2 regions of the Nocardia sp. NPDC051052 genome follow, and region 1 is predicted to be linked to the other one. Evidence: riboswitches for the same ligand, from Rfam matches in the RefSeq annotation. Region 1 holds a riboswitch; the other holds the start of a gene.

Region 1 (11,872 bases):
CCGCTCGGCGGACTCGACTTTCCAGCCGGTCAGCCGCGCGGCGAGATCGGCGGAGCCCTCGAGGTGGCGCCGCACCGAGCGGGGATGGGTGATCGCGACCGATTCGATGACGCGACCGACCACGTGCTCGGCGACGCCGCGCCGGACGACCTCTACCTCCGGAAGTTCAGGCACGATCAGGATTCGGCGGTCAGCGCCTGGTAGGCGGTGCCCGCGGCCTTCTGCTCGGCTTCCTTCTTGGAGCGACCGACACCCTGCCCGTAGGCACGGCCGCCGACCACGGTGGTCGCGGTGAATTCCTTGTCGTGATCGGGGCCTGTCGAGGTGATCTCGTAGCTGGGCACACCGAGACCGCGTTCGGCGGTGAGTTCCTGCAGGCTGGTCTTCCAGTCGAGGCCGGCCCCCATCCGGGGTCCGCGCTCGAGCAGGTCGGCGAACAGCCGCAGCACCACCTCACGCGCGACGTCGATACCGTGCTCCAGGTGCACCGCACCGAGCAGCGACTCCATGCCGTCGGCGAGGATGCTCGGCTTGTCCCGGCCGCCGGTGAGCTCTTCGCCCTTACCGAGCAGCAGGTGCACGCCGAGACCACCCGCGCCGAGCTGACGCGCCACCTCGGCGAGCGCGTGCATGTTGACCACGCTCGCGCGCAACTTCGCCAGCTCGCCCTCGGACTTGTCCGGGTGCTCGTGGTAAAGCCGCTCGGTGATGCTCAGCCCGAGCACGGAGTCGCCGAGAAACTCCAGGCGCTCGTTGGTCGGCAGGCCGCCGTTCTCATATGCGTACGACCGGTGCGTCAGCGCCAGGCGCAGCAGATCCGGCTGCAGCTCGACGCCGAGCGCCGCGAGCAAGCTCGCGTGTCCATCGGACGAGTCGGGTTCGTCAATCACGTCGATACGACAGGTTGCACTGCTAGACAGCTGCTGTGACCTGACGGCCCTTGTACGTGCCGCAGGACGGGCACGCGATGTGCGGCAGGGTCTTCTCGCCGCAGGCGCGGTTCGGGCAGGTGATCAGGGTCGGCGCGGTGGCCTTCCACTGGCTGCGCCGCGACCTGGTGTTGGAACGGGACATCCGGCGCTTGGGAACGGCCACGACTACTTCTCCTCTGTCATATTGCTTGCCATTTCGGCTGACTGGTCTGCTGCTGTGGCCGCACCCTGGTCGGGGCTGCCGTTGCCGGGCGATGCAGTGGCGAATTTCGCCAGCCCGGCCCAGCGAGGGTCAAGTATCTCATGCGAGTGCTCAGATCCCGCAATCGCCATCCGGACGCCACATTCCGCGCACAGTCCGGCGCAGTCGGGCGTGCACAGCGGCTGCAGCGGGAGCTCGATGCCGATCGCGTCGATGATCACCGGTTCGAGGTCGATCGTGTCGTCGATCATGCGGTAGGAGTCGTCGTCATCGGTGGTCTGCTCGGTCGTGCTGTTCGGGTAGGCGAACAGCTCGGTGATGTGCACATTCACCGTGTCCGTGAACGGCTCGAGGCAGCGCGAGCACTCCCCCTCGATCGGCGCGCTCGCCGTTCCGATGACGAGCACACCCTCGGAGACCGCCTGCAGCTGCAGGCCGAGCTCGAGCTCGGCACCCACCGGGACCGCGATCAGATCGAGCCCGATCCGCTCGACAGTGCTGATGGTGCGCTGGAACTCACGCATCGTCCCGGCCCTGCGGCCGAGACTGCGGACGTCCAGCACGAAGGCCGCGTCGGGCTCTCGGCGCGCGACCGAGCCTTTACGCGAGGCGGAACTGGAACCGGCGGACATCACGAACTCACTTCGCTATCGAGGGGAATGGGCAACCACACCACGATACGCGAGGGTTCGCGTCGACCCAAATACAGCAGCCGGGGTCAGCGGCGGTAGTCGGCGGCGTAGTCGGGTGCGCCCGCGCCGGAGCGGAGCTGGTGGCGGCCGCGGCCGACGGTACGCAGGGTGTTGCTCAGGGTCTCCTCGAAGTCGGCGAGCTTGGAATCGACGTAGACGTCGCATTCCTCGCGCATCCGGTCGGACTCGCCGTGCGCGGCGTCGATCACCCTGGCGGATTCGGCGTGCGCGGCGCGCACCACCTCGGTCTGCGCGACCAGGCGGTCCCGCTCGGCCTCGCCCTCGGCGACCGAGCGCTCGTAGGAAGCCTTGCCCGCGTCGATCATGCGCTCGGATTCCAGGCGGGCCCGGCCGGTGACGGCCTCGAATTCGGCGTTGCCGTCGGCGACGACGCGGTCGGCCTCGGCCTGCGCGGTGCTGACGAGATGGTCGGCATGCGCGCTCGCCTCGGCGACCATCCGGTCGGCATGCGCCTTGGCGTCGGCGAGGATGCGGTCGGCCTCCTCGCGGGCGGCGCCGATGGTGTGTCCGGCCTGCTCGTTGGCACTGGTCACCGTGACGTCGGCGGCCGAGCGGGCATCCGAGACGATCTTGTCTCTGATGTCGAGCACGTCCTGGGCATCGTCGAGCTCGCCCGGGAGTGCGTCGCGCACGTCGTCGAGCAGTTCGAGCACGTCGCCGCGCGGCACGATGCAGCTGCGGGTGGGCGGAATGCCACGCGCCTCCTCGACGATGGCGACCAGCTCGTCGAGGGCTTCGAATACGCGATACATGCTGACTACCCCACTCTCCTACGACTCAATGGCGAACTGTCCGCCGAGACCAAGTGTGCCCCTCATCACGGCCTGTGCCGAGTCACCCTCCGGTGTGTCGGCACAGTGTCTTGTACGCCACACAAATCAAGTGGAGGATATGTCTCCGCTTCGTGTTATCGTCAATAGGAAGATCGACAAGGTCTTCATCCCGAGCGCGGCCCCCACCGGGACCGCGGGATTGTGGAAGCCAGAGGGAAGGGCTATCCGGTCCGCCGAGTGTTGACAGATCCCGACTGTGTGAAAGCGGGACCTATCAAGAGTCGGCGGGAAGGAAGCGATCACCGTCGCTGTTGTCCCACCGAAGGCTTGAGTTCGATCGGAAAAACAATGACTGTTCTGGATCTACAGAGATCGGCGGGAGTTAGCACCACCAGCTACTTCATGCCGTGGGTAGGCCCGTACCCGGTGCTCACCGCACCGCCGGCGCAGGCACGGTTCGAGCAGTTGATGACCTACCTGCGCGGCGACCGCGCCTTCGCCCAGCTGATTCGTTTCGCGCTGGTCGGTGGGTCCAGCAATATCGCCTACGTGCTGCTGTTCTTCGCCATGCACGGCATCGGCCCGCTGCTCGCCAACGTGGTCGGTTCGATCGTCAGCACGGTGATCGCCAACGAGCTGCACCGCCAGCTCACCTTCCACGCCAGCGGCCGGGTCGGCTGGTTCACCGCACAGTGGGAGGGCGGCGGCCTGGCCCTGGTCGGCCTCGCCATCACCACCGCGGGCCTGGCGGCACTGGACGTCTGGGCCCCGACCATCGGCGGCACCGCGGAGGCAACGGCCATCCTCGGCATCACCGCGGTCGTCGGTGGCATGCGCTTCCTAGCCCTGCGTGGCTTGGTTTTCTAAGCCTCGTCGAGTGAGGGGAATCAGCCCCGGTCCCAAATCCTTTGGGGCCGGGGCTGATTTGCGTCAGCTCACTGTGGAGCAGCACGCGACCGCAATGGTTCGCTACTCGACAACTGATCTCACGAGCACATGGGTAACTCACCGGGTACCGGCTAACCCCCGCCGACTATGACCGCCGGGCGCCAACGTCGCAGTCAACGCGCCTGAGTCTGGCCTGAATTCCCGGAGAGGCGGGCCAGCTCGGCCAGGCGAGTGAGCAGGCGCTTGTGCACGGACGGCGGGAGCATGTCGGTGACGTCGCCGCCGAAGGTCGCCACCTCCTTGACCAGTGAGCTGGACAGGAAGCTGAGGGCGGGGTTGGTGGCGATGAAGAAGGTGTCGACGCCGGAGAGCTTCTTGTTCATCTGGGCCATCTGCATCTCGTAGCCGAAGTCGGTCGCGTCGCGCAGGCCCTTCACGATGGCCGTGATGCCCTGCTCCCTGGCGAAGTCGACCGTCAGGCCATACCAGGACTCCACCCGGATGTTGGGCAGGTGTGCGGTCGCCTCGCGCAGCATCTCCATGCGCTCGTCGACGGTGAACATGCCCTGCTTGTTCTTGTTGATATTGACGGTGACAACGACCTCGTCGAACTGGGCCGAGGCCCGCGCGAAGACGTCGATGTGTCCGTTGGTCACGGGGTCGAAGGACCCGGGACACAGTGCTCCTGCCATGGTCAGACGCTATCGTGCGGCCGGGTCCCGCGGCACGGAGGGTGCGCGAAACCACACGGCTAGTCGAAAGTCGCCATCTCGATGCGCGTTTCGCCGTACTTGCGCGGCTTCATCGCCGAATAACCGGCAGGCCAGGCGATTTCCGGTGATCGACTGGACCGCTCGACGACGACCAGGGCGTCGGGGCGCAACCAGCCGTCGGCGAGCGCCCGCAGGTCGTCGAGCACGGCGTCGGTGTCGACCGCGTAGGGCGGGTCGGACAGGACCAGGTCGAATTCGCCCGCGCCACCGAGTGCCAGCACGCTCGCCACGGTCGCGAGGCGCAGCTCCGCGCCGGGCAGCCCGAGGTCGGCGATATTGCCGCGCACCACCGCGGCCGCCTTGCGATCGGCTTCGACGAGCAACGCGTGCGCGGCCCCGCGAGACAACGCCTCCAACCCGAGCGCGCCCGACCCGGTGTACAGGTCGAGCACCCGGATGCCGTCGAAGTCGATGCGCGCGTCGAGCGCGTTGAACAGCGCCTCACGCACCCGGTCGGAGGTCGGGCGGGTCCCGGCGGGCGGCACCCGCAGCCGCCGCCCGCCCGCCGTTCCGGCGACGATCCGAGTCATTCGGACTCGCGCACGGCCAGCTCGATCAGCAGGTCGCCACCCTCGACCTGCTGTACCTGGCCGATCGCGACCCGGCCGACGGTGCCCGCCCGCGGCACGGTGATCGCGGCCTCCATCTTCATCGCCTCGATGGTGCCGACGGTGTCGCCCGCCGCGATCGCATCACCCTCGGACACCGCCAACGTCACGACACCGGCGAACGGGGCCGCGATGTGACCGGCGTTGCCCTTGTCCGCCTTCTCCGCGGCGGGGATGTCGCTGGCGATGGAGCGATCACGGACGGCGACGGGACGCAGTTGGCCGTTGAGGATGCACATGACCGTGCGCATGCCACGCTCATCGGGTTCGGAGATAGCCTCTAGGCCGATGAGCAGGACGACGCCCGGCTCGAGTTGGACTCGGTGTTCTTCACCGTGACGCAGGCCGTAGAAGAACTGGTTCGCCGACAGGCCCATGGTGTCGCCGTACTTTTCCCGGTGCGCGTTGAATTCGGCGGTGGGAGCGGGGAACAGGAGCCGGTTGAGGGTGGCTCGGCGTTCCTCGGAGGTGCCCGCGAGCCCGGCCTCATCGGCCGCGGTGAGCGGGGTCTCCGGCTTGGCCGCACCACGTCCGGCCAACGCTCGGCTGCGGAACGGTTCGGGCCAGCCACCCGCGGGGGTGCCGAGTTCGCCACGCAGGAAACCGATTACCGAGTCCGGTATGTCGTAGCGACCAGGATCAGCGGCGAAGTCTTCGATATCGACGCCGGTACCCACCAGCGCGAGCGCGAGGTCACCGACGACCTTGGAGGAGGGGGTGACTTTGATCAGGCGGCCCAGGAGCCGGTCCGCGGCAGCGTATTTGGCTTCGACCTCCTCGAACCGGTCGCCCAGACCCAGCGCGATGGCTTGCTGACGCAGGTTGGACAGCTGACCGCCGGGGATCTCGTGGGTGTACACGCGGCCGGTCGGCGCCGGCAACCCGGACTCGAAGGGGGCGTACACCTTTCGCAAGGCTTCCCAGTACGGCTCGAGATCGCACACGTTCGACAGGTTCAACCCGGTGTCGTGTTCACTGTGCGCCGCGGCGGCGACGATCGCGGAAAGCGCTGGCTGGCTGGTGGTTCCGGCCATCGCGGCACTGGCGCCGTCGACGGCGTCGGCACCGGCCTGCCACGCCGCCAGGTAAGTGGCGAGCTGCCCGCCCGGGGTGTCGTGGGTGTGGACATGGACCGGGAGGTCGAAGTTGCTACGCAACGCGGTGACCAGGGTGGCGGCCGCGGGGGCACGCAGCAGCCCGGCCATGTCTTTGATCGCGAGGACGTGCGCGCCGGCGTCGACCATCTGCTCGGCGAGTTTGAGGTAATAGTCCAGGGTGTAGAGGGTTTCGTCGGGGTTGGACAGGTCCCCGGTGTAGCTCATCGCGACTTCGGCTATGGCGGTACCGGTTTCACGCACCGCATCGATCGCCGGACGCATCTGATCGACGTTGTTGAGCGCGTCGAAGATACGGAAGATGTCGATACCGGTCGCGGTGGCCTCGGACACGAACGCCCGCGTCACCTGATCCGGATACGGCGTGTAGCCCACGGTGTTACGGCCGCGCAGCAGCATCTGCAAACAGATGTTCGGCACGGCTTCACGCAAGGCCGCCAACCGCTCCCACGGGTCCTCGTACAGAAACCGCAGCGCCACATCGTAAGTCGCGCCACCCCAGGCCTCGATCGACAGCAGTTCGGGGGTCAGCCGGGCCACATGCCCGGCGACACCCAGCAGGCCTTTGGTGCGCACGCGAGTGGCAAGCAGAGACTGGTGCGCGTCACGGAAGGTGGTGTCGGTGACTCCCACGGCCTTCTGCGCACGCAACGCCTGCGCGAAACCCTCAGGGCCCAGCTTCAACAGACGTTGCCGTGAACCACCCGGCGGCGGCACCGACAGGTCGATGGCAGGCAGCTTGTCGTGCGGGTAAACCGTCGTCGGCCGCTCGCCGTGCGGCTTGTTCACCGTGATGTCGGCCAGATAGGTGAGGATCTTGGTACCGCGGTCCGCCGACCCCCGCTGGTTGAGCAGCTCCGGACGCTCATCGATGAAGGACGTGGTGACCCGCCCCGCCTTGAAGTCCGGGTCGTCGAGCACCGCGAGCAGGAACGGAATGTTGGTGGTAACACCGCGAATTCGGAACTCGGCGAGCGCACGCTGGGCTCGCGACACCGCGGCGCCGAAGTCGCGGCCACGGCAGGTGAGCTTCACCAGCATCGAGTCGAAGTAGGCGCCGATCTCCGCGCCGAGGTTGGCGCCGCCGTCGAGCCTGATGCCCGCGCCGCCCGGCGTGCGGTAGGCGGTGATGCGCCCGGTGTCGGGGCGGAAGCCGTTGTTCGGGTCCTCGGTGGTGATCCGGCACTGCATCGCGGCACCGCGAATGCTGACCGTTTCCTGGCTGAGCCCGAGCTGTTCGAGGGTCTCCCCCGCCGCGATCCGCAGCTGCGACTGCACCAGGTCCACGTCGGTGATCTCCTCGGTCACCGTGTGCTCGACCTGGATGCGCGGGTTCATCTCGATGAAGACGTGCTTGCCGCGCTCGTCGAGCAGGAACTCGACGGTGCCAGCGCAGCTGTAGCCGATCTCCTTGGCGAAGGCCACCGCGTCGGCGCAAATGCGGTCGCGCAGTTCGGGATCCAGGTTCGGCGCGGGCGCGAGCTCGATCACCTTCTGGTGCCTGCGCTGCACCGAGCAGTCGCGCTCGAACAGGTGCATCACATTGCCGTGCTGATCGGCCAGGATCTGTACCTCGATGTGGCGCGGGTTCACCACGGCCTGCTCGAGGAACACGGTCGGGTCGCCGAACGCCGACTCGGCCTCGCGCGACGCGGCCTCGATGGACTCGCGCAGGTGCTCGGCGTCGGCGACCCTGCGCATGCCGCGCCCGCCGCCACCGGCCACCGCCTTGACGAAGATCGGGTAGTCCAGCTCGTGCGACGCGGCGAGCAGCTCGTCCACGTCCGCGGACGGCGCGCTGGAGCGCAGCACCGGAAGCCCCGCGGCCTTGGCCGCGGCGATGGCGCGTGCCTTGTTACCCGCGAGCTCGAGCACCTCGGCCGACGGACCGATGAAGGTGATGCCCGCGCGAGCGCAGGCCGCCGCCAGGTCCGGGTTCTCGGACAGGAAGCCGTAGCCGGGGTAGACGGCGTCGGCGCCCGCCGACTTGGCCGCGTCGACGATCGCGTCGACCGATAGATACGCCCGGACCGGATGGCCCTGTTCGCCGATCTGGTAGGACTCGGCCGCCTTCATCCGATGGACCGAATTGCGGTCCTCGTACGGGAAGACGGCTACCGTCCCCACGCCGAGTTCGTAGGCCGCGCGGAAGGCCCTGATGGCGATCTCGCCGCGGTTGGCAACCAGAACTTTGGTGAACATGGGCCTAAGGTACCCGGACCCAGCCGCCGCACAGACACGGAAGGGGCCTTCGCAAGCTTGCGCACAGCCCGGTACCGCGGCGTGGTGAAGATCCGTTCACCGGGACGTCACATCGTCAGATCCAGTGCATCGTGCGATACCGGAAGCCGCCGCGGAACTGACCGACAGCGAGGCCGATCATCAGTCCGCGTTCCTCGGCGACTAATCCACGAGTAAAAGGCAGCCGAATCATCCGTAACAAAACTTCAGGAAGGTGCAGCTCAGGTAAACCATTATTGGGGAATTCGGCGTTCAGCCGCGCTAAACCGAGGCCCCTGCTGCGTCCCTGCCGATAGCCGGGACGGAAACCCCGACGGTACCGATAGGCGACGAGAGCCTCGGCCAGATAACCGAGGCGGTATCCCTCCCGATGCGCTCGCCAGCCGAATTCGAGATCCTCGTTGGCGGCATAGCTGACATCTTGGCCGCCGAGCTTACGGTAGACCTCCGCGCGGCATGCCATGCTCGTACCGATGATCACAGGCGCATAAACGCCAGGTGGCTGAAATTGGTCAGGTGCCGGGATGTTGGCGACGCGGCGCGGGTGCTCCGCGTTGAGCGAATCACCCTCGATCGCAGAACAAGTCAGGTCATAGCCCTCGTCGAGGAACTCGACCATGCGGCTGACCCAATTCGGGTACGCGCGGTCGTCATGATCACAGAACAGCAACACCTCACCCAGAGCACTGCTAGCTCCGACATTTCGGGCAAACGCGGCACCGGGCCCGCCTGACGCGTCAACATACCGAAGCTTCAGTCGCTCTCGGAGTGGGTGACTTTCGATATGACCGCGCACGTCGATCGGCGAGCCGTTGTCGGCGATGACTACGTCGAATTCCCCCGGATAATCTTGACGCGTCAAGGCGCCTAGTTGTATATCGAGCAGATCACGGCCGTCGGCCGTCCCGATATATGCCGGAATGACGATCGATACCGACCGTTCAGCCACCACAAGCACTCCTGCTATAGATCCCCGCGCCGGAGCCCTCCCCTGAGGGAACAACTTTAGACATAAATGCGAAAAGCGGGCTACACGCGACCTCGTGGGCTTCCTCACAGACTTGGACAGATGACCAAATGGGGTGTGCCTGCTGCTCGAGCGCCACTGCTCCCGCGCCCGGTCGCCCCGCGCTGTCGCCGCGCGCCCTATGCTGGTGGGTGCAGCTGGTTCACCGCGCACGTACGAGATGGAGCCCCGTCGTCGTGTTGCGGAGCCGAGTTCGGCCGCCTCGAAAGGGCGGACGGGCGAGAGGGAACCCGGTGAGAATCCGGGACTGTCCCGCAGCGGTAAGCAGGAACGACCGCCGTCACACGCACTGGACGCACAACGCCCGGGAAGCGACGGCCAGTAGGTCGGCCGACAAGGCCGGTGCCTGTGAGTCCGAAGACCTGCCAGCCGTGTCGGGTACGCCGTATCCGACGGCCACCGCCTCGTGGACCTGGGCGCGCGGTTCTACCAGTACTTGATGTGTCGGGGCTCCGTTGTCGGAATCTCCTGGCGTATCTCCGGTAGCCGCGTGGCCCGTATGGCGACGGCCCATGACACCAGCACTGGAGAGACAACGTGACTGTTGTAAATCAGACACCGTTCACCGCAACGGTTCTCGGGCTACCTAGGGTCGGACCGCGGCGTGAGCTCAAGCGGGCCACCGAGGCCTACTGGGCAGGCAAGATCGATGCCGATCAGCTGCATACTGTCGCGCGCGACCTGCGGCACGCTCAACTCGCCGAACTACAAGCGGCAGGCCTGGATTCGATCCCGGTGGGCACCTTCTCGTACTACGACCAAATGCTCGACACGGCCTTACTGCTCGGCGCGCTGCCGCCGCGGGTGGCCGGGATCGCCGATCCGCTCGACCGCTACTTCGCCGCCGCACGCGGTAACGACTCGATCGAACCCCTAGAGATGACCAAGTGGTTCGACACCAACTACCACTACCTGGTGCCGGAAATCGACCAGCACACCGCGTTCTCGCTGAACCCGGAGAAGCTGCTCGACGAGGTGCGCGAGGCACTCGCGCTCGGTGCGCCCGCTCGTCCGGTGGTGGTCGGCCCGATCACCTTCCTGAAGCTGGCCAAGGCCACCGGCGGCGCACCACTCGACCGGCTCGCCGACATCGTCCCGCTGTACCGCGAACTGCTCCGGCTGCTGGCCGAGGCAGGCATCGGCTGGGTGCAGATCGATGAGCCCGCGCTGGTCACCGACCTCACCGAGGCCGAAATCGAGCTGGTGCGAGGCACTTACACCGAGCTGACCGCGTCGGCCGAGCGGCCGGCCATCCTGGTGGCCACGTACTTCGGCCACGCCGATGCCGCGCTCAACGCGCTGGCGAGCACCGATATCGAGGGCGTCGCGCTCGACTTCACCTCCGGCACTAGCGTTTCCGATGTGGCGGGCATTCCGGCACTGGCGAGCAAGCTGCTGGTGGCCGGCGTGGTCGACGGCCGCAATGTCTGGCGCGCGGATCTCGACGCCGTGCTCGCCACCCTTGGCACGCTGCTCGGTTCCGCTGCGTCGGTGGCGGTTTCGACCTCCTGCTCGCTGCTGCACGTGCCGTACACGCTGGCCGCGGAGACCAAGCTGGACGAGCGGCTGCGGTCGTGGCTGGCCTTCGGCACCGAGAAGGTGGCCGAGGTTCGCCTGCTGGCCACCGCGCTGACCGGCGGCACCGAGGCGATCAGCACCGAATTGGCCGACACCCGTGCGGCATTGGCGGCCCGGCGGGCCGACACCCGGCTACACGACCCGCAGGTGCGGGCCCGGCTGGCCGAGCTCGGCCCAAACGCGATCCGGCGCGCACCCGCCGAGGAACGTCGCGTGCTGCAGCAGCAAGAGCTGCGGCTGCCGCCGCTGCCGACCACTACCATCGGCTCGTACCCGCAGACCTCGGCGATCCGGTTGGCCAGGTCCGCGTTCAACAAGGGCGAGATCGACGAGGCGGAATACATCCGCCGGATGCGCGCCGAGGTCGCCGATGTCATTGCGCTACAAGAGAAGCTCGGCCTCGACGTGCTGGTGCACGGCGAGCCGGAGCGCAACGACATGGTGCAGTACTTCGCCGAGCAGCTCGACGGCTTCGCCGCCACCGAGCTCGGCTGGGTGCAGTCCTACGGCTCCCGCTGCGTGCGGCCGCCGATCCTGTTCGGCGATGTGCGGCGGCCGACGCCGATGACCGTCGACTGGATCAGCTATGCCCAGTCGCTCACCGCGAAGCCGGTCAAGGGCATGCTCACCGGGCCGGTCACCATCCTGGCGTGGTCGTTCGTGCGTGATGACCAGCCGCTCGGCGACTCGGCACGGCAGGTCGCACTGGCGATCCGGGACGAGACGGTGGACCTGCAGGCCGCGGGCATCCGGGTCATCCAGGTGGACGAGCCCGCGCTGCGCGAGCTGCTGCCGCTGCGCAAGGCCGACCAGCAGGCCTACCTCGACTGGTCGGTGCAGTCGTTCCGGCTCGCCACCTCCGGCGTCGAGGACGCCACCCAGGTGCACACCCACCTGTGCTATTCGGAGTTCGGTGAGGTGATCGACGCCATCGCCGGGCTGGACGCCGACGTGACCTCGATCGAGGCGGCCCGCTCCCGGATGGAGGTGCTCGACGACCTCAACGCGGCGGGCTTCGACCT
Region 2 (11,872 bases), on a different contig from region 1:
CTGGCGCGGTTCGACACCGAATACGAGTGCGTTTACGCGAACCGTCCGCTCGCGCAGGTGCCGCCGCTGGACCTGCAGCCGCGCGGCATGACCGCGCTATACGACGCGGTGGGCAGGCTGGTCACCGAAGTCGGCGCGGAGCTCGCGAAACGTTCCGAACACGAACGGCCGGGCACTGTCATTGTTGTCGTACTCACCGACGGTCACGAGAATTCCAGCAGGGAGTGGTCGCACGCCGCGGTGAAATCGCTGATCACCCAGCAGCAGGACGTCTACAACTGGAATTTCCTGTTCCTCGGCGCGAATATGGACGCGGTCGCCATCGGCACCCAAATGGGTTTCGATCCGAGCAACTCGATCACCTATGCCGCTGCGCCGCAGGGTGTTTCGGGCGTGTTCCGCGCGGCGTCGGCCAGCTCGGCCCGGCTGCAGGCCGCACCGCCCGGCGCGAAGCGCGGCGGATTCACCGATGCGGAACGCGAACAATCGAATCCCGGCGGCGGGTAGTCACTGCCAGCCCGGGCGCACCACGCCGGATTCATAAGCCAGCACGACCAATTGGGTGCGGTCGCGGGCGCCGAGTTTCATCAGAATGCGGCTGACGTGCGTGCGGGCGGTGGCGGGGCTCATGAAGAGCCGCTCGCCGATCTCGGCGTTGGTGAGCCCCTCGGCGACCAGCGCCATCACCTCGCGCTCGCGTTCGGTGAGCTCGGAAAGTGTTGCGGGCGGCGGTGTTTTGGCGTGTGCGGAGAATTCGGCGATCAGCCGGCGGGTGACGCCGGGGGAGAGCAGCGCGTCACCGGCCGCGACCACCCGGACCGCGCGCACCAGGTCGGCCGGTTCGGTGTGCTTGACCAGAAAGCCGGTCGCGCCGGCGCGCATCGCCTCGAAGACGTATTCGTCGAGCTCGAAGGTGGTCAGCACGACGACCCGCACCTCGGCCAGCTTGGCATCCTCGGCGATCATCCTGGTGGCGGCGAGGCCGTCCAGGATGGGCATCCTGATGTCCATCAGCACCACGTCCGGCAGCAGGCTGCGGGTCATCCGCACGGCCTGTTCGCCGTTGGCCGCCTCGCCGACCACCTCGATGCCGTCCTGCGCCTCGAGCAGCGCGACGAAACCGCCGCGTACCAGCGCCTGATCGTCGGCCACCAGGACCCGTATAGCCACCGTTCCTCCTACTGCGGCCCGTGCGCGCTGGACTGCTGCGCCTTGTCGCCTGGCCTGATCTGGCGGACATTGTCGGGCCGGGGCGCGTCGTCGGAGCGGCTGGGCGGCTTGCGTTCGCTCGGTGCCATGGGGCGCAACGGCAGTCGCGCCGCGACCCGGAAGCCGCCGCTCGGGCGTGGGCCCGCGGTGAGCGCGCCGCCGAGGGCGTGGGTGCGCTCCCGCATGCCGATGATCCCGTTGCCGCCGCTGGTGCCCGACCTGGACGCGGGCGCGGTCGGGCGGGCGTTGTCGACGGTGATATCGACCGACTGCGCCGCGTAGCGCACGGTCACCGTGGCCTCCGCGCCCGGCGCGTGCCGCACCACGTTGGTCAGCGACTCCTGGATGATCCGCGCGGCAGCCACGTCGATCACGCTCGGCAGCTGCTGCGGTTCACCGATGATCTTGGTATGCACCGATAAACCGGCCGCGCGGGCGCGCTGGAGCAGGGTGTCCAACTCGGCGATGCTCGGCGCGGGAGTCCGCGGTGCGGCCGGGCGCTCCTCGGCCTCGGCGGATTCGCTGGCGGCCCTGCCGGATTGCGCGTCTTCTGCCGGAACTCGTTCGGGGCCAGCGGAATTGCGCCCGCTCCAGCCGCGCGGCCTGCGCCGGCCCGGCGCGGTGCGCTCGACATCGGTGAATTCGTCCTCGTCGGCACCGGATTCGTCGACGACGGTGCCGCCGGTGCGAATCGTGTGCAGCAGCGTGTGCACCTCCGCGAGCGCGTCCCTGCTGGCCGTCTTTATCGCGTCCAGCGCGCCGGCGGCCTGCTCGGGCTTCTTGTCGAACAGCTCGAGCGCCACCGAGGATTGCACGTTGATCAGCGAAAGGCTGTGCGCCAGTACGTCGTGCAGCTCGCGGGCGATGGCGAGGCGCTCCTCGCTGGCCCGCCGTTCCCGCTGCGCCTCCTCGTCGCGGCGCGCGGCCTCGGCCCGCTGTCTGCGCGCCACCAGCACCGCCTTGCGCTGCCGGATGCCCTCCACCACGCACAGCAGCACGGAAAGCCAGGCCATCAGCGCGAAGATCTGCCACCCGTTGGCGCCTCGGCCGAACAGCTCGGGCACCGGCCAGACCAGCACCAGGTAGCCGACCGGCACGAGTGGGTAAGTCCACCAGCGTGATCCGGTGCTCGCGGCGGTCAGGAACGCGATGACCAGCGAGAAGAAGATCGGCCCGTATCCGTAGCCGAGCGCCAGGTAGGCGACGCAGGCCGCGAGCGCGACCAGCAGCACCGGCAGCGGCCGGGACCGCCGCCAGATCAGCGCGACCGGACCGGCGAGTAGTAGCAGGTAACCGAGGATGTCGAGGGAATTGTCGCCCATCCTCATATTCGCGAATGTGCCGCCGACGATCTGGAGCGCGGCCACGACAAGCGCCACACCCCAATCCCATCCGAGCGAGCTCCGGCTCGTAATGCTGTCCCGCCTCTCCGCGTATTCAGGCCAGACACGGGTGCCGAGCGAGTGACGTCGGCGGCTGGCGGTTATTTGGTGAGTGAGTCAGCCCGTGCCCGACGAGTTACCCATGTGCTTGCGAAATCAGTTGTTGTGTTCACAGACAGTAGCGTCTTGGGTGCGCTCGCGGCCGCTGTCGTGCCGGGCCTGTTCCGACAATACGACTACGCAAAGTATCCGGTCATCGTCCGCGCTACGTATACCGACGGTCGCCGCGCGACGGATGTGGTGGGCATGGTCCGAGGCGGATTCTCGGTGCATGACAGATTCGATCGTGGTCACCCGAGGGTTGACCAAACGCTACGGGGCTCAGGCGGCCGTCGACGGCGTGAGCATGAGCGTCGCGGCCGGGGAGATCTACGGGTTTCTCGGTCCGAACGGTGCGGGTAAGACGACCACGCTGCGGATGCTGGTCGGGCTCATCCGCCCGAGTGACGGCACCGCGACGGTGGCGGGGCACGCGCCGGGCGATCCCGCGGTGGTCCGCCGGATCGGTGTGCTCATCGAGGGCCCGGGTTTCTACCCGTATCTCTCCGGCCGGGACAACCTGCGGGTGCTCGCGAAATACCGCGGCATCGGCACGGCCGAGGTCGAGCACGCATTGGACCGGGTCGGCCTGACCGACCGGGCCGACGACAAGTTCCGCACCTACTCCCTGGGCATGAAGCAGCGGCTCGGCGTCGGCGCGGCCCTGCTGGGCAGGCCCGACCTGCTCATTCTGGACGAGCCGACGAACGGCCTCGATCCGCGGGGCATGGCCGAAATGCGGGAGCTGATCACCACTCTCGCCGCCGACGGGCACACGGTGCTGCTGTCGAGTCACATGCTCAGCGAGGTGCAGGAGATCTGCGATCGGGTCGGCGTGATCTCGCGGGGCAAGCTGCTCGTCGAGTCGACCGTCGCCGAATTACGCGGCGCCGCATCGCTTTTGCTGCGGGCCGAGCCATTGGAGGTGGCGTTCCCGGCCGTGCGCGGGGTGGTCGGCGAGCGCGCCGCGATGCTGACGTCGAGCGGCATCCGGATCGAGGCGGGCAACGGCACCGCGCCCGCGGTGGCCCGGGCGGTCATCGCGGCGGGTGCCGATCTGCTCGAGCTGCGGATCGACGAGAAGTCCCTGGAAGAAGTGTTTTTCGAAATGACTCAGCTGGAAGTGGCGAAATGACCGTGAAAGACCTGTTGGCGAGCACGAAGGCGGAGGCGCTGCGGCTGCGTAAGTGGCCCGCGTTCTGGATCCTCCTCGGTACCTGGATCCTGCTGAACCTCACCTTCGCCTACCTGTTCAATTATCTCGCCTACACCTCGGGCGAGTCGGGCCGGATGTCGAACGGCCTGCCGAAAGAGGCACTGCTGCACCAGATGCTGCCCGCCGCGGTGCCGGAGGTGTTCACCCAGGGCATGGCGATGTTCGGTGGCGCGCTGATGCTGGTGCTCGGCGCGCTGACCACCGGCAGCGGATATGGCTGGGGCACTTGGAAAACCGTGTTCACCCAGGGGCCGTCGCGGATCAGCGCGGTCGGTGGCGTGCTGGTGAGCCTCGTCGTCGTGGTGATCGGACTGGTGCTCACCGCCTTCGTCGTCGACACCGGGGTGGCGGCGTTGATCGGCGCGACGCAGTCGCAGGCGCTCGCGCTGCCGTCGCCGCACCAGTCCGCGCTCGGAATCCTCACGGGCATAGTGATTCTCGGCATGTGGACGTTGGCGGGCGCACTGATCGGCACCATCGCTCGCGGCCCGGCGCTGGCGGTCGGCCTCGGGTTGGTGTGGGTGCTGGTGGTGGAGAACCTGTTGCGCGGCGTGGCGTCCATCTTCTCGCCGATCGCGATCATTACCGATCACCTGCCCGGTACTGCCGCGGGCTCCATGGCGGGGGCGATGCGGACGGTCGGCGCGGGGACGCCCGGTGTGCTCGACATCCTGTCGCGCACCGAATCGCTGATCATGCTCGGGATCTACCTCGCGCTCTTCGTAGTAGGGACCCTGTGGCTGATGCGCAGACGCGATCTGGTGTGAGTTATCTGCCGAAAGCCGTTGATGGACAACCATCAACGGCTTTTCGCGGCTCAGTCGAGCACGGCGTGCGCGAGCTGTCGTAGCGCGTCGGCGATCTGTGCCGAGGTCAGCCCTCGGCTGCGTTGCTGCTGATAGACCTCGGCCCCCAATGGCGCGAGCAACGGATCGATGAGCGCGTCCGGCGCACGAATCTTGCCCGCCACCAACAGTGCTCGCACATGGGCATACCAGAATCCGTACGACCCCGTCGCGAATCGCGCACCGCCGGTCTCCGCACCCAGCACCAAATTCGCGTGCGCGTCCAGCAATTCGACCATCGCGGCGAAAAATGCGGCCAGCCGTTCCGCCGGTGGCGCGCCGGGTCCCAGCGGCGGTGCGCCACCGATCAACTGCTCCTGCAGCGCCCGTTCGTGCTCGTCGAGCAGCGCGACGGCGATCGAATTCGTGTCCGGGTAGCGGCGATACAGCGTGCCGCGGCCGACGCCTGCCGCCTTGGCGATGTCGTCCATTGTCACGGCGCGCGGGTCGCGGGTGGTGAACAGCTCCGCGGCCGCGGCGAGCACCTTGGCCCGGTTGCGAGCCGCGTCCGCGCGCTCGGCCGGGGCGGCCGCTTGCCCGGTGAGCAGATCCGTGTGCCTGGTCATGCGCTGACTGTACCCGAGTTCTGGAATAAGTGGACATTGTGTCCGGTTGTCGATACTGTCGATCCCTGGGATAAGTGGACACATCGTCCAATTGAAGTCGCGTAAACCCAGAGTGAGGTCTAGTTATGAGCACGTTGTTGCACTTGGACGCCAGCGCACGCACCAGCTCGATCAGTCGCGAGCTGAGTGCCGTCTTCGCCGACGCGTGGCGCGCCGAGAACCCCGACGGCGGCTACCACTACCGGGATCTGGCGGCCGACCCGATCCCGTTCATCGATGAGGCATGGACCGAGCTGTGCGACGCGGTGCTCGCGCGGCAGAACACCGACCTGCGTCGGCTCAGCGAACTAGTGCGTACGCCAGAACAGGCCGTCGCATGGGCGATCGTGGAAACGCTGCTGGCCGAGTTGCTTGCCGCGGACGTCATCCTGATCGGCACCCCGATGTACAACTACTCGGTCCCGGCGTCGCTCAAAGCATGGCTGGATCAGGTGACGTTCCCGCGAATGTCGCTGGGCCACCGTCGTTTCGTCGTCACCACCGCCCGGGGCGGCGCCTACTCGCCTGGTGCGCCGAAGGCCGCCTTCGACTACCAGGAGCGCTTCCTGCGCGACTTCTTCGCGGGCCATTTCGCCGTCGAGGACACGGTTTTCATCAATGCCGAACTGGCCAATGCCCGCCAGGATCCCGCGCTGGCGCACCTGCGCGGCAAGCACGACGAGTCGTACGCGCTCGCCCTCGGCGCCGCCCGCGATCTCGCGAAGGAGTACTGAGATGAACTGGGTGGTCCTCGGCATCGCGGGCCTGGTCGAGATCGTCTGGTCGCAGAGCATCAAACCGACGGAGAACTTCACCCGCCCGGTGCCCACCGTGATCTGCTTCGTGCTCGGCGTCACCGCGGTGTATCTGCTGTCCAGGGCCATGCAGACGCTGCCGGTCGGTACCGCGTACGCGATCTTCACCGGGATCGGTGCGGTCGGCGCCATCGGCCTCGGCGTCGTGTTCAACAAGGATCCGCTCAGCGCGGGCCGGGTGTTCGCGCTGTCGTTGATCATCGGTGGCATCGTGCTGGCCAGGGTCACCAATCCCGAGTGACAGCACTCGTTCTGTATCCAATAGCCCGATGCGACAACTGATTTCGTAAGGACATGGGTAACTCGCCGGGTACGGGGTAACGTGACCCGCGCCTCACCGTCGGCCGCCAACGCACCCGCGGTGGCACCTAACTCTGGCCTGAATACTCGGCGAGGCGGAACCGAAAGGACTGTGATGCCTACACGTACCGCGCGTACTGCCTGGACCGGCACTCTGCAGGAGGGCTCGGGACAGGTCGAGCTGGCCAGTTCCGGCGTCGGCAAGTACGACGTGTCGTTCCCGAAGCGTTCGGCCGAGGACGCCGACGGCACCACCAGCCCGGAGGAGCTCATCGCGGCGGCGCACTCGTCCTGCTACGCGATGGCGCTCTCGGCCCAGATCGGTAATGCGGGTGGCACCCCGGAGAGCCTGGATGTCAGCGCCGACGTCACCCTGGGCCCGGACCCGGCCGGCGGCTTCCGGATCAGCGGCATCAAGCTGACCGTGCGCGGCAAGGTCTCCGGCATCGACGCCGACGGCTTCGCCGCCGCGGCCGAGGCCGCCAAGGCGGGCTGCCCGGTCAGCAAGGCCCTGGCCGGCGTCGACCACATCCTCCTCGACGCGGCACTGGCGTAACGACCGACGAAGCTGCCCGGTTTACCACCCCTCGTGGGTAAACCGGGCAGTCGCGTTAGGCGGCAACTGATTTCGTGCGGACGTGGGTAACTCGCCGGGGGTGAGCTAACCCGCCTGCTCCGTCACTGCCGCCGCGCGGGGGAGAAGTAGCGGCGGGCCGCGGGGCGGTACATCGCGGGGATTGCCACCAGGACCGCGACGACGTGGACCGCGCGGAACATGCCGATCAGCGCGGATTCGACGGTGATGTGGGCGAAGAGGTCGCCGAACTTGTCCGCGGACAGCAGCGCCGCGAGCGGTTCGATGATCAGGGAGAGCAGGCCGATCACGCCGATGCCGAAGGTCAGCAGAATGCGGGCCCAGCGGGCGCCGTGCGTCATTCGGATCGCGACGATGAGCACGACCAGGTAGATCCCGACTCGCACGCCGAGACCGGTCGCCAAGCCCGCCAGGTCGACCTCGTCGCGCTCCAGCAGTAGCGCGGTCTGCACGATCGCCTCGGCGACCCCGGCGAGCAGGGCGGCAACCAGACCGACGAACGCGACGCGGACGGGGCGTGGTGGTTGCGCTGGTGCGCCCGAACGCAGCGGTGCGGGCCAAAGGGAAAGGGCGGTGCCGGTCATGACACCGACACTGCCCTTCGTCTTCTGGACGCGGATCAGCCCGCGGTAGCGATCGACTCTCGTACCGGAGTATCACTGCGCGTGGCGAATTCGCTGAGCGCGGCGAAGCCGAGGGCCAGGCAGGCCCACAGCGTCGCGGTCTCGGCCAGCGAGGCCGCCCGGAACTGCCACAGCAGCGCGGCCGGGAAGTCCGCCTTCACCTCGTTGATGCCCGGCAGCAGGATGTAGCCCGCCGCGGCGACGAGGACGAACGCGGCGAGGCCGCCGATCAGCCGCAACGTGCTCAGCCGGCCGCGCAGCAACTTGTAGACGTACACGCTCGCGCCGACGGCCACCAGACCGAGCAGCACGGCGGCCACCCAGAGCAGGGTGCGCTGGTTGATCGTCTCCGGATCACCGACCGCCGGTGGGTTCGCCGGGTACTTGAAGAACGGCACCGCCACGATCGCGGCCCAGCCGCCGAGCCCGAGTCCGAGCGCGAGCTTCGGCCCGGACAGCGTGCTGTAGCGGCGGGCGAAGTGGGCGACGGAGGCGAAGATGGCACCGAGCGCGAGACCGGCCAGGCCGAGCGCGAGGAACTGTCCCGCCTTCTGTCCGGTCCGGCTGACCAGCGGTTCTTCCTCGTCACCGTGCGAATGGCCGGTCCCCTCCGGCTGCGCGCCGTGCGGATGATCCGCCGCCGCCGAACCGGCTTCCTCGATGGCGATGGCGGCATCGACCTTCGGCTCGCCGACGAAGAAGCCGACCGAGGCGGCCAGCAGACCGGCGATGAGACCGGCCAGCAGGCCGCGCAGCAACAGGGTCTTGAGTGAACCGATCAGCGGGACGGCAGCCGACGGAGTCGGCGGGTTGGCTGAGGTCAGTGGCACGGAAGGCCCAGCAGGTGGCGTCCGTCGTGCATCAGCTCATGCAGGTACATCCCGCTGCGCGAGATGACGCCCTGATCGAAGCCGACCAGGTACAGCGTGAGCAGTGCGAGTAGAACGACACCGACTGCGACGAGCACAGCGGCCAGTGAATCGGTTGCCCGGCTCGGCGAATGCGCGATTGCCATGTGAGTCCTCCTAGGGATGCGCGTCCCGTCGAATGGGTGCGAAGATGCCGGTGTCTGGCTATCCGGCACCCAGGAACTCGGTGCATGGAACACAGTGGCGCGACCGCTCCGGAATTTCACCGGATTCCCGCATCACCCTCGCGTTTTGTCATTCGAACTGTGACACCTGGAGGCACCGGCCGTCAATACGACCAGCGCGGTGGCACCCCGGTGCCGGGCGAGTCGCCGGGCAGGTCAGCCTGCCCGGCAACGCTCGAAACGTCAGTCGGCGGCCTTCGCGGACACGTCGAGGACGACCTCGAATTCCAGCAGCGACGCACCCGTGGAGACCGGCTGCTGCCGCTCGCCTGCGTGCGCCTCGCGCGCGGGCCCGTCCCGCCACGCCGTGAACGACTCTTCCGAATCCCACTGGGTGACAACGAAGTACCGCTTGTCACCGGCGACCGGCCGGAGCAACTGGAAGCCGAGGAAACCGGGCGAGCCCTCGACCGCGTGCGCACGGTGGGCGAACCGCTTCTCCAACTCGGGGCCCGCGCCCTCGGGAACCTCGATCGCGTTGATCTTCACAACAGCCATGGGCTCGACAATACGACCGCCCGGTATGGGTCATATCGGGGGTACCGCACACCGCGCGAGCGAGCCCGGCAGAATCAGCGGGGTGTTGCACGACGAAGGCGGAGCGGGTGTACCGATCCTGCTGCTGCACGGATTGATGGGCAGTGCCAGGACCTGGCACGAGCAGCTGGACTGGCTGCGCGACTACGGCCACGTCTACACCTTCGACGCGGCCGGGCACGGCAGGCCGGCACCGGAGGAGCTGACCACCGAGGCATTCGTCGCCGATCTGGCCGCCGCGACCTCGGACATCACCGAATCCATGGTGGTGATCGGGCATTCGATGGGCGCGCTGCACGGCTGGGTGTTCGCCGCGACCTACCCCGAGCGGGTGCGCGCGCTGGTGATCGAGGACATCGCCCCGGATTTCACCGGCCGGACGGCGGCGAACTGGGCGGCGATGATCGAGGCGTGGCCGCAACCGTTTCCGAACGCGGACGCGGTGCTGAAGTTCTTCGGGCCGGTCGCCGGGCGGTACTTCCTCAATTCGTTCGAGCACGGCCCGGACGGATATCGGCTGCACGGATCGGTGGCGACGTTCCGCGATATCTCCGACGAGTGGGGGAGCCGCGACTTCTGGCCACAGTGGCACGCCATCCGGGTGCCCGCGCTGCTGCTCGAGGGCGAGCACACCATCACCCCGCCCGGCCAGATGCGGCAGATGGCCGAGACGCATCCCGATGCCGACTACGTACTCGTTTCCGGCGCAGCCCATCTCGTGCACGACGACCAACCCGGGCAATACCGCACCGCCGTTGCACGTTTCCTCCGCCGCGTCCTCACCCCCGAGTCGCACCCGTCCTGACTCCCCGCGCACTTCTTGATTTCCGAAAGGCGTGCGGCTGTGGGGTCAGGGGGCATTGCCGCCCTCCCCGGCGAGCGCGAAGAGGCCGTCTGTGGTCTGCTCGATCAGTCCGTCGACCAGCAGCGAGTCCAGTGCCCGGGCGCGCTGACCGGGGTCGCGCGGCCAAGCCAGGTCCAGGCTGACTCGCTCCACCGGACCCGTCGCGCCGCGGAGAACGTCGAGCAGCCTGCCGCGCGCCTGGCGATCGGTGCCCTCGTATTTCTGTGTGCGACGGACGATTTCGGAGACGGGGCGGCCCGCCGCGACCCATGCGCAAGTCGGCAAGGGGCAACGCGAACAGTCCGGTGTGCGCGCCGTGCACACCGTCGCACCCAGTTCCATCAGCGCGGCCGAGAACACGGCCGCACGGTCGATCTGTTGCGGCAGCAGCGCTTCCGTCTCGGGCAGATCCCGCGACGACGGATTCCCCGCCTCGGCGCGACCGTGCACGGCCCGGGCAACCACCCGACGAACGTTGGTGTCCACCACCGGAACCCGTTGCCCGTAGGCGAAACAGGCGACCGCCCGCGCCGTGTACGCCCCGATGCCGGGCAGGCCGAGCAGCACGTCCACCTCGGTGGGCACCTCGTCGCCATGCTCAGCGGCCAGCACCCGCGCGCATTCGTGCAGCCGCAGCGCCCGGCGCGGATAACCGAGCTTGCCCCACGCGCGCAACACCTCGGCCTGCGAGGAGGCCGCCATCGCCGAGGGCACCGGCCAGCGCGCCACCCATTCCCGCCAGATCGGCTCGACCCGGACCACCGGGGTCTGCTGCAGCATGATCTCGCTCATCAGGATCTGCCACGCGGTGACCTCGCCGCGACGCCACGGTAGGTCGCGCGCGGTCTCCTCGTACCAGTCGAGCAACACGTCCGCATCGATGCTGTTCGGTGCTTTCCTCACGGTTCCTGTCCTACTGCCGCTGGCCGGTATTTGCCGACCCGTAACCAAACGAACTCGCTGGTAACACAAGCCATGTGCACAATGGTGGGTATGCCTGATTCAAATCCGATCAGTGCCTGGAAGTCTTTGCGTGAAGGCAACGACCGTTTCGTCTCCGGTGCGCTGCAGCATCCTAGCCAGGGCGCTGTCGATCGAGCCAAGCTCGTCGATGGCCAGCATCCGTCCGCGATCCTCTTCGGCTGCGGTGACTCCAGGGTCGCCGCCGAGTTGATCTTCGACCAGGGCCTCGGCGATATGTTCGTGGTACGCACCGCGGGCCACGTCGTCGACAGCTCGGTGCTCGGTTCGATCGAGTACGGGGTACAGGTCCTCGACGTTCCGCTGATCGTGGTGCTCGGGCACGACAGCTGCGGCGCGGTGAAAGCCACCATCGATGCGCTGGACGGCGGCGAGGTACCAGGCGGATTCATCCGCAGCGTGGTCGAGCGGGTCACGCCTTCCATTCTGATCGGCCGCAGGGAGGGGCTGTCCACCGTCGACGAGATGGAGGCCAGGCATGTGGTCGAGACCAGCAGGCTGCTCATGCAGCGGTCGATGATCATCTCGCAGCGCGTCGCGACCGGCGAATGCGCGATCGCATGTGTCACATACAAGCTCGCCGACGGACAGGTGAAGTTGCAGCGTGTCGTCGGCAACATCGGCGAGCTCGCCTGAGCCGGGGTCGCCGCCGTTTGCCCAGCGTGCGGGCCGGAATTTACTCGCCACGATCGCGTATTCCGGACCGACACGCCGTGCGCATGAGTCAT

Evidence for each region. Region 1 has a riboswitch for cobalamin ahead of metE (5-methyltetrahydropteroyltriglutamate--homocysteine S-methyltransferase). Riboswitches for the same ligand answer to the same signal wherever they lie in the genome.
Region 2: it holds a riboswitch for cobalamin, as region 1 does, so the genes downstream of both, ACIBCN_RS12165 (CbtB-domain containing protein) here and metE (5-methyltetrahydropteroyltriglutamate--homocysteine S-methyltransferase) in region 1, are expected to answer to the same signal.

What each region holds. Positions count from the first base shown of each region.
Region 1 is NZ_JBITFL010000004.1:283,317-295,188, reverse strand. Features, by position in the region: gene mutM (bifunctional DNA-formamidopyrimidine glycosylase/DNA-(apurinic or apyrimidinic site) lyase) at 1-174, opposite strand, end outside; gene rnc (ribonuclease III) at 177-890, opposite strand; gene rpmF (50S ribosomal protein L32) at 913-1,095, opposite strand; gene ACIBCN_RS15275 (YceD family protein) at 1,098-1,766, opposite strand; gene ACIBCN_RS15270 (DivIVA domain-containing protein) at 1,853-2,599, opposite strand; gene ACIBCN_RS15265 (GtrA family protein) at 2,969-3,487, shown strand; gene coaD (pantetheine-phosphate adenylyltransferase) at 3,682-4,200, opposite strand; gene rsmD (16S rRNA (guanine(966)-N(2))-methyltransferase RsmD) at 4,260-4,811, opposite strand; gene ACIBCN_RS15250 (pyruvate carboxylase) at 4,808-8,206, opposite strand; gene ACIBCN_RS15245 (glycosyltransferase) at 8,322-9,194, opposite strand; cobalamin riboswitch at 9,450-9,657, shown strand; gene metE (5-methyltetrahydropteroyltriglutamate--homocysteine S-methyltransferase) at 9,810-11,872, shown strand, end outside.
Region 2 is NZ_JBITFL010000003.1:392,781-404,652, reverse strand. Features, by position in the region: gene ACIBCN_RS12220 (VWA domain-containing protein) at 1-507, shown strand, start outside; gene ACIBCN_RS12215 (response regulator) at 508-1,170, opposite strand; gene ACIBCN_RS12210 (sensor histidine kinase) at 1,179-2,588, opposite strand; gene ACIBCN_RS12205 (ABC transporter ATP-binding protein) at 2,923-3,825, shown strand; gene ACIBCN_RS12200 (ABC transporter permease) at 3,822-4,673, shown strand; gene ACIBCN_RS12195 (TetR/AcrR family transcriptional regulator) at 4,724-5,317, opposite strand; gene ACIBCN_RS12190 (FMN-dependent NADH-azoreductase) at 5,443-6,090, shown strand; gene ACIBCN_RS12185 (DMT family transporter) at 6,092-6,412, shown strand; gene ACIBCN_RS12180 (OsmC family peroxiredoxin) at 6,587-7,027, shown strand; gene ACIBCN_RS12175 (hypothetical protein) at 7,150-7,650, opposite strand; gene ACIBCN_RS12170 (CbtA family protein) at 7,686-8,519, opposite strand; gene ACIBCN_RS12165 (CbtB-domain containing protein) at 8,510-8,704, opposite strand; cobalamin riboswitch at 8,732-8,887, opposite strand; gene mhuD (mycobilin-forming heme oxygenase MhuD) at 8,966-9,280, opposite strand; gene ACIBCN_RS12155 (alpha/beta fold hydrolase) at 9,363-10,124, shown strand; gene ACIBCN_RS12150 (A/G-specific adenine glycosylase) at 10,170-11,066, opposite strand; gene ACIBCN_RS12145 (carbonic anhydrase) at 11,157-11,780, shown strand.